2 linked regions of the Funiculus sociatus GB2-C1 genome follow. The protein of the gene in region 2 interacts with the protein of the main gene of each other region in a pairwise test. Links are inferred from orthologs where the notes say so. Each region holds a gene or a part of one and is shown on either strand. Other genes may lie near its edges.

Region 1 (4,348 bases), on a different replicon or contig from region 2:
TGCAGAAGGTATAATTAACCCTTTTGAAGGGCCAATCCCTTGTGCATATTCGGCAATACCTGCTAATCCTGTAGAAGTTACCAAGTCGCCATAAGTCCGAGAGTCCCCACTGACAACAAAATCATACGGCTGAGAGCCACTTCCACCAAACAACTGAACTAGAGAGACATCCGTTAAGGTGTTCAGTCGTTGTAGGTTTGCAACTTCAAAAGACTGAATGAAAACCGCATCGTCAGCATCAGTGTACCCGTTAGCCGTGAGGATTTCTACTAAAGGTTCTTCCAGCGATAAACCCACAGAATTAAAGTACGTGGGGTGCTTGGTTTCCGGGTAAATACCAATGGTGCGACCAGTTTCCGCACTTTTGCGCTTGGCTAGGTCAATAACCTCTTGCAGAGTAGGAACTTCGTATAAACCGTCATAAGCTGTACTACGCAGCTGGGGAAGACGCTCTTTGGCGCGGAGAGTTTTGATTTCTGCTAGAGTGAAGTCTTCGGTAAACCAGCCTTCTACTTCTGCCCCATCAATAATTTTAGTGGTGTAACGGTCAGCAAATTCTGGACGACTGGAAACATCGGTGGTTCCAGAAATTTCGTTTTCATGACGAGCAATCAGAACGCCGTCTTTAGTTGAAACTACGTCTGGTTCAATATAGTCAGCCCCCATGTCAATTGCTAACTCATAAGCAGCCAGCGTATGCTCTGGGCGATAGCCACTGGCTCCCCGGTGTCCAATTACAATCGGGGGTGCGCCCGTTAAAGTTGCGGCTGCTGCTTCACCAACAGGTACAAGTGCCAAAGCTGCCGTTGCTAATAATACCAACTTCAAAGAACGAAACATAATTTCAGCTAAGTAAATGAATATGCCTAAGTGAATATACAGGTATGACATTAAGCTTAGAGAGCAATCTAGGTTAATTTAAGTATAAATACGGTTTAAAACTTGCTCCTCGTTCCCCGTTTCGGGGTGGGAACGAGAAACAGATAGGGGGTTTTGCTAGTTACACTAAAATCGAACGGCTATAAGTTTTTGGTGGGGATAGACTCCGTGGAACAGGTGACACAGGCAGTCAAACAACGGGTTCAGGAACTGCGGCAGCTGTTGCAGAATGCCAGCTTAGCTTACTATGTCCTTGATAATCCCATCATGGAGGATGCTGTCTACGATCAGTTGTATCGGGAACTGCAAGACTTAGAAAGCAAGTATCCGGAACTGATAACGTCCGATAGCCCTACCCAGCGCGTGGGAGAACGACCAGCATCACAATTTACATCGGTAAGGCACAATATTCCCCTCTACAGCCTCGAAAATGCCTTCAATATGAAGGAATTTGCTAAATGGCAGGAACGTTGGCAGCGCCACCGTCAAGAATCTCCTCTTGCTCAGGGAGGGTTAGGCGAGATTGAATATGTGTGTGAGCTGAAAATTGACGGTTCTGCTATAGCTTTGACTTATGAAAATGGGATTCTGGTGAGGGGAGCAACTAGGGGTGATGGTGTCGCTGGTGAAGATATTACCCAAAATGTGCGGACGATTCGTTCGATTCCGTTACGGTTGAATCTAGACAATCCTCCTGGTTGCGTTGAGGTGCGCGGTGAGGCATTTTTAGGGTTGGAGGTGTTTAAACAAATCAATCAGGAACGCTCCTCTGCTGGCGAGTCCCTATTCGCCAATCCCCGCAATGCGGCGGCTGGCACTTTGCGGCAGTTAGACTCGCGAATTGTGGCGCAGAGACGGCTGGATTTCTTTGCCTATACTTTGCAAATTCCCGGTAAGGATGATGCTGAGGTTGCTAAAACGCAGTGGGAATCGCTGGAATTGTTGCAAGAGATGGGTTTCCGGGTGAATCCGAATCGGAAACTCTGCCGCTCTTTAGAGGATGTGCAGGCTTATTATGAATACTGGGATACAGAACGGCTGAATTTGCCCTACATGACTGATGGGGTGGTGGTGAAGCTGAATTCGATTCTGCTTCAGAAGCAGCTGGGATTTACTCAGAAGTTTCCCCGCTGGGCTGTGGCGCTGAAATATCCGGCTGAACAAGCTCCGACGCGGGTGGAAAATATTTCCGTGAATGTGGGACGGACGGGGGCGCTGACACCACTGGCGGAGTTGCAGCCTGTGCAATTGGCCGGGACTACCGTACAAAGAGCTACATTACACAATAGCGATTATGTGCGATCGCTTGATATCCGCATTGGCGATACAGTAATTATCCACAAGGCGGGCGAAATCATACCAGAAGTGGTGCGCGTTTTGCAAGAACTTCGCCCATCTGGTACGCAACCTTTCCAAATGCCTACCTGTTGCCCAGTGTGCAATCAGCCAGTAGTAAAACCACAAGATGAGGCGGTGACGCGCTGCGTGAATGCGTCTTGCCCAGCTATCTTAAAAGGGGCGCTGGTTCACTGGGCGAGTCGCAACGCGATGGATATCAACGGGTTGGGCGAAAAGCTGATGCACCAGTTGGTTGATAAAGGTTTGGTGGATTCGGTTGCTGACTTGTACGATTTAACTGTTGACAGGTTGGCATCTTTGGAACGGATGGGCAAAAAGTTAGCCGAGAAGTTGGTGGATGCGATCGCGCACTCAAAAACTCAACCTTGGTCTAGAGTATTATATGGTTTGGGAATCCGTCACGTCGGTAGCGTGAATGCTCAGACTTTAACTCAAAAATTCACCACAGTTGAGCAGCTTTCTTCTGCATCAGCAACCGATATTGAAGCAGTTTACGGCATTGGCCCCGAAATTGCCCAAGCTGTTTATCAGTGGTTCCGAGTTCCAGCGAATCAGGCTTTGATTGACAGACTCAAGGCATCTGGGTTACAACTCGCCAATCAGGAGGCGGGGAAAATGCCCACTCCACAAGAAAATCTGTTTTTACAGGGCAAAATCTTTGTGATTACTGGCACTTTACCCACGCTGAAGCGAGATGAGGCGAAAGCACTCATAGAAAAAGCGGGAGGGAAAGTGACAAATTCTGTCAGCGCCAAAACTGACTACTTACTTGTCGGGGAAGACGCAGGTTCTAAGTTGGAAAAAGCTCAAGAATTGGGAATCACCCAGTTGAGTGAAGCCCAATTGCTAGAAATAGTCGAAGATTAGATGTCATCAGCAAACACACAATGGAAAGAGTAGGGAGCGTGCGCTTTGATTGCGTAACGCTCCTTTTCCTTGAAAGTACCCGGCAGGCTTTAGTCGTCAGGCTTATTTTACCAAAAATCGGATTAATCCTAATGCAACTTCATTCTAGTTCCGGTAGATGGCGCTTAGGACTAGCGTTATCACTTGTGACTGTATTCCTATGGGGAATTCTACCTATTGCTCTGACGGTGACGCTGCAAGCGTTGGATGTTTACACCGTCACTTGGTTTCGCTTTCTGGTATCTTTTGGATTGTTAGCGATTTATTTAGCGGCACGGAAACAATTACCATCAGTAGAAAAACTGAAAACAACGCCTATAGGATTATTAGCGATCGCTATCTTATTTTTAGCAGCTAATTACATCCTTTTTCTACAAGGTTTGCAGCTAACTTCCCCAGCTAATACCCAAGTTCTCATTCAAATGGCTCCCGTGCTTATGGGTTTGGGCGGCTTAGCTTTTTTTAAAGAACGCTATACTTTGCGTCAATGGATAGGTTTAGGCGTACTAACTCTAGGATTCGCGCTGTTCTTTCACGAGCAATTAACTAACTTAATTACAGCGCAGGGCAAATATTTAATCGGCTGTGGCTTAATTGTGCTGGCAGCTATAACTTGGGCTATTTATGCTTTAGCTCAAAAACAGCTTTTGCAAAAATTGCCTTCTTCTAACATTATGCTGCTAATCTATGGCGGCTGTGCAATTTTGTTCACTCCGTTTATCACAGCGCAACCGATTCTTACACTGAATCCCTTACATTTAGGAATGCTACTTTTTTGTGCTTTGAATACTGTTATTGCTTACGGTGCTTTTGCCGAATCTTTAGAACACTGGGAAGCATCGCGAGTAAGTGCCGTTTTAGCTATTACTCCTATTGTAACTTTGATATCTGTGTCCGCTGTGGCGGTTTTTTTACCTAGTTTAATCGCCCCGGAAAAACTCACAATATTGGGGATTTTTGGAGCAATTTCAGTAGTATCTGGCTCGATAGCGATCGCGCTAGGAAAATCGCGTTAATCTTAGAATATCATGCGATTTGATTGTAGTTGTGATTCAGGGGTTCAGATACCCGACTTCTTTAAGAAGTCGGGTATCTAGCTTTCACGAATCATTTTGGACTGCTATATATTGGCTCAAGTAGCAGAGAATAAAACCCTCTTGCATCTCCTAGGGTTTAATTAGACGCCTATTTCGTGCTGCATGGC
Region 2 (4,507 bases):
GTGGATAAGCTTTACCCGCAGGAAGGATCGCCGCTTTGGCAGGGACGTAAACCCCCGGAGGAGGAAATGAAAGCCACCCCTGGTCAGCGTCAACCATTGCTGCAATGGGAGCTGTGGCAATTGAGTGTTGCCCACGCTGCTCAAGGCGTTCTGGATTTTATAAATTTAGCCAGCCAGCCTGCGGCTAGGCAAGGAATTACCACCGGGGCAGTGTTTTTTCCAGAGGGGAACCAACCCATCGGACAGGGAGGTTATGATTCCAGAATCCAGCCTTGGGATCGGTTTCCGGCTTCTATGGAGTGGCATCCGATGTCCTACGGAACCTGCGGCAGCACCAACTGCATTGTCTCCCAAGTTCAGCGAGTCTTGAGCCAGGCACCGCCGGGAACTCAGGTTCAACCAGTATTGGCGGGAGCCTGGGGAAAGTCGTATAATTCTCGCCCATCGCTAGAAGACCAGATGCAGGCAATTCGCTCTGGAACCCCACAAATTAACGCAGTGAGCCATTTTGCCTTCTCCTGGCAAGAACCGGAAGTAGATCGCGATCGCAAATCCTGCCGTTCCCGCTAAGTTACTCGTTCCTGGGTTGCGGCCTCGGAACGAATAACCAGCTGTGTTAAGATCCAAGCAATTAAGTTTTAGCCGCGAGTGGCTCTACTGGTACGATTCCAACTCTAAGCGTTTCCCGGCACCAGAGAATGTTATTCAACAGGAGCGCCAACGAGCTGAAGTTAAACGCCAACGCGCTGACAGGGCTGAACAGCAGCTTGCCCAATTAATGGCTAAGTTACAAGAGCGAGGAATCGATCTCAAAGAGCTTTAGAAAAAGCGATCTCTTTTCATATTAGTGGTTAACGCTTCCCTGTACCACGGCTTTAACTTATTGTCAATTAGCAAGACTCATTCCCAGACTGAGTCTGGGAATGAGTCGGAAGAGAACTTTTCTCGTTCCCAGGCTCAGCCTGGTGCCTCCACCCTAAACCTACGCCACCACAAAATTAACCAACTTTCCAGGCACCACAATTACCTTTTTAATCTCCTTACCCTGGATATGCTTCAAAGCCACCTCTGACTCACGGGCATACTTCTCCAAAGCCTCCCGACTAGCATCAGCAGGCACTTGAATCGCCCCGCGAGTTTTGCCCATAATCTGAATCACCAAAGTAATTTCATCAACCACCAAGGCATCTGGGTCAACGTTAGGCCAGGTTTGCAAGTGTACTGACTCAGTGTTACCTAAATTCCACAACTCATCAGCAATGTGAGGAGCAAAAGGTGCCAGTAACAAAATCAAAGTATTTATCCCTTCCGCATACACAGGAGAATCTTTGCAGATGGCATCAGTAAGCGCATTACTTAACTTCATCAACTCAGAAACCGCCGTATTGAATTGATATTCGCCCTCTAAATCTTCCGTGACAGCTTGGATAGCATTGTGAATTGCTCGTCGCAAATCTTTTTCAGGTTTTGTTAGTTGTCCCTTGTCCGTTGTTTGTTGTGAAGACGACTGACTGCTGTTAAACTCCGCAACCAAACGCCACACACGATTTAAAAAGCGGAATTGTCCCTCAACGTCAGCATCATCCCATTCCAAATCCTTTTCCGGAGGTGCCTTGAACAAGGTAAACATCCGCGCCGTATCTGCACCGTACTTGGCGAGAACTTCCAACGGATCTACACCGTTGTACTTCGACTTCGACATTTTCTCATAGAAGACTTCCAACGGTTTACCCGTTTCCGGGTCTTTTGGGGCTGTCGGGTCTTTTACCTGTGCCGCTGGAATATACTTACCAGTCTCAGGATTTTTGTAAGTTATACCCTGTACCATGCCTTGAGTTAGCAAGCGCTGGAAGGGTTCGTCAAAATTCAGCAAGCCGCAGTCTCGCAACACTTTAGTAAAGAAGCGCGAGTAAAGCAAGTGCAAAATTGCGTGTTCAATTCCGCCTACATACTGATCTACAGGCATCCAGTCGTTTGTCTTCGTCTTGTCGAATACCTGTTGTCTGTTATTAGCGTCGGGATAGCGCAAGAAATACCACGAGGAATCGATAAATGTGTCCATCGTGTCTGTTTCCCGCTTTGCTTGTGTTCCGCAACTCGGACAAGGCACATTTACCCAATCCATCCCAGACAAAGGAGAAGCACCGCGTCCGGTAAATTCTACATTTTCCGGCAATACTACTGGCAAGTCTTCGTCCGGGACTGGCACTATACCGCACTTGGGACAGTGAATGACCGGGATAGGCGCACCCCAATAGCGTTGTCGGGAAATTAGCCAATCTCGCAAGCGATACTGTATCCGCGCTTTCCCGAAACCTTTTTGTTCGGCGTATTGAATAATCGCTGACTTGGCTTCGTTTGAATCCATGCCATTGAAGATGTCAGAATTAACTACAACTCCCGCCTCGGTATAAGCTTCTTTCAAAGTTATGATTGTATCAGCTGCATCAGCACGCACAATTACCACGTTGATTGGCAAATCGTTTCCATTAGCAAACTTGAAATCCCGAACATCGTGAGCGGGTACACCCATCACCGCGCCCGTGCCATACTCGTACAATACATAATCTGCGCTCCAAATCGGAATCTCTTCGCCAGTGAAGGGGTTAATCGCCTTACCACCTGTAGGAATACCCCGCTTTGGCTTATCTTCAGCAGTACGTTCCAACTCAGTTTGGTTGGAAACTTCCTGAATAAAGGCTTCTACAGCCGCTTTCCGTTCTGGAGTAGTAACCTTCGCAGTTAAAGGATGCTCTGGTGCCAAGACTACGTAAGTAACACCATAGACAGTATCGGGACGGGTAGTAAAAACACCGATTTTTTCATCCTTCCCGACAATCGGAAATTCTAAGTAAGCGCCAACAGATTTACCAATCCAGTTAGCCTGCATCAACTTTACACGCTCAGGCCATCCGTTCAACTTGTCCAAATCGTTGAGCAATTGCTCGGCATAATCGGTAATCTTGAGGAACCACTGCCGCAACAACTTGCGCTCAACTTTGGCACCGGAACGCCAAGAACGCCCTTCGTTATCAACTTGCTCGTTTGCCAATACTGTCTGGTCGATGGGGTCCCAGTTGACGGCGGATTCTTTCTGATAAGCTAGTCCGCGAGAGAAAAATTGCAAGAAAATCCACTGCGTCCACTTGTAATAGTCGGGAGAACAAGTAGTTACTTCGCGACTCCAGTCTATAGAAAGCCCCAACTGCTGTAACTGACGCCGCATCTGAGCAATATTTTGATAAGTCCACTCTGCTGGAGGAACGCCCCGGTCAATGGCGGCATTTTCCGCTGGCAAACCAAAGGCATCCCAACCCATCGGATGGAGTACGCGATACCCTTGCATCCGCTTGAGTCGGGCAATCACGTCTGTGATGGTGTAGTTGCGAACGTGTCCCATATGCAGGCTGCCCGATGGATACGGAAACATAGACAGGGCGTAGAATTTCGGCTTGCTGCTGTCTGTAGGGGTTTTATCTAAGCCTTGTTCTATCCAAGTCTGTTGCCACTTTTCCTCTATTGCTGCTGGGTTGTATCGGGACTCCACAACGAAAACTCCTACTGGGTCATTAATCGTCTACATTTTCCTAATTCTGTCATACTACCTCGCTGGGTGTGGCATTAGTAGGGGGTTTCAGTTTATAAGTGACAAACGAATGACATCTGAAGTTGTCTAGTCATCAAATGTTAAAAGTATTCGTTTACGGCACTCTCAAGCCTGGGGGGTCGAATTATCAACGTTATTGTGCGGGTAAGGTGGTGGAGGAGACAAGCGCGATCGCGCACGGTAAACTCTTCGCCCTAAAATTAGGTTATCCCGCCATGACTATAGGCAACGGGAAAGTTCACGGCTTTTTGCTGTCTTTCGCCGATTCAGCAGTTTTACTGAATTTGGATGAATTGGAAGATTACGACCAAGAGCGGAAAGCAGCACAAAATTTATATAATCGGCACGAAATCCAGACGTATGATTTAGATGCGCGATCGCTAGGGACGGCGTGGGTTTATCTGATGACACCAGAGCAAGTTAGACGCTACGGGGGTGTTGCTCTGCCGTGTGGTTACTGGAAAGGATAAAACCCTGAAGTGCAAATAAGTTAAAGCCCCTCTCTACCTAACCCTCCCCTCAAAGGGCTAGGGTTAGGTGGAGAAGGGTGGGAAAGATGTTAACTGTGAATTGACTGAGCGTTTCATCCCCCCAACTCTAAAGGTCAATTGAGGGGTTAAGAATGTAAATTAATAACTTTGATTTTGTGTATCTTCGGCAGAGTTTAGCAGTTGGTTGAGAGAGTGTTCTGGACTCGCTACTGCTGCTTTGGGAATCTCTATGGCAGGGCGATTTAGAGCAACCATCAAAGGCTCTGAAGGCTGCGGTGCTATGGGAGATTGAGCCATCTGCGGACTCAAGGAGTAATTGCCGGGGAGAATGCCTGAGAAAGCGCCAACAAACAAAGCTGCGATCGCTGCACCACTCCATCCAGCAAATTTTTGAAATCTGCGGCGGTTG

Evidence for each region. Proteins that work in one complex are often made in the same cells at the same time.
Region 1: the proteins of leuS (region 2) and ligA interact in binary tests that used the Escherichia coli proteins (3 or more experiments, as listed by UniProt). The link is inferred for Funiculus sociatus GB2-C1 from one-to-one orthologs.

What each region holds. Positions count from the first base shown.
Region 1 is NZ_JAMPKJ010000078.1:14,229-18,576, forward strand. The notes cover bases 621-3,576. They hold ligA (NAD-dependent DNA ligase LigA), read left to right. Parts: upstream 621-1,047; coding sequence 1,048-3,105; downstream 3,106-3,576. Other genes in these bases: NDI42_RS24865 (glycerophosphodiester phosphodiesterase), read right to left, coding at 621-840; NDI42_RS24875 (DMT family transporter), read left to right, coding at 3,237-3,576. Also shown: more of NDI42_RS24865, read right to left, coding at 1-620; more of NDI42_RS24875, read left to right, coding at 3,577-4,160; NDI42_RS24880 (serine/threonine protein kinase), read right to left, coding at 4,311-4,348. UniProt on the Escherichia coli protein: DNA ligase that catalyzes the formation of phosphodiester linkages between 5'-phosphoryl and 3'-hydroxyl groups in double-stranded DNA using NAD as a coenzyme and as the energy source for the reaction.
Region 2 is NZ_JAMPKJ010000005.1:34,819-39,325, forward strand. Bases 766-3,880 are described here. They hold leuS (leucine--tRNA ligase), read right to left. Parts: upstream 3,548-3,880; coding sequence 983-3,547; downstream 766-982. Other genes in these bases: NDI42_RS03980 (hypothetical protein), read left to right, coding at 766-823; NDI42_RS03990 (gamma-glutamylcyclotransferase family protein), read left to right, coding at 3,685-3,880. Also shown: NDI42_RS03975 (family 10 glycosylhydrolase), read left to right, coding at 1-570; more of NDI42_RS03980, read left to right, coding at 614-765; more of NDI42_RS03990, read left to right, coding at 3,881-4,077; NDI42_RS03995 (anti-sigma factor family protein), read right to left, coding at 4,237-4,507.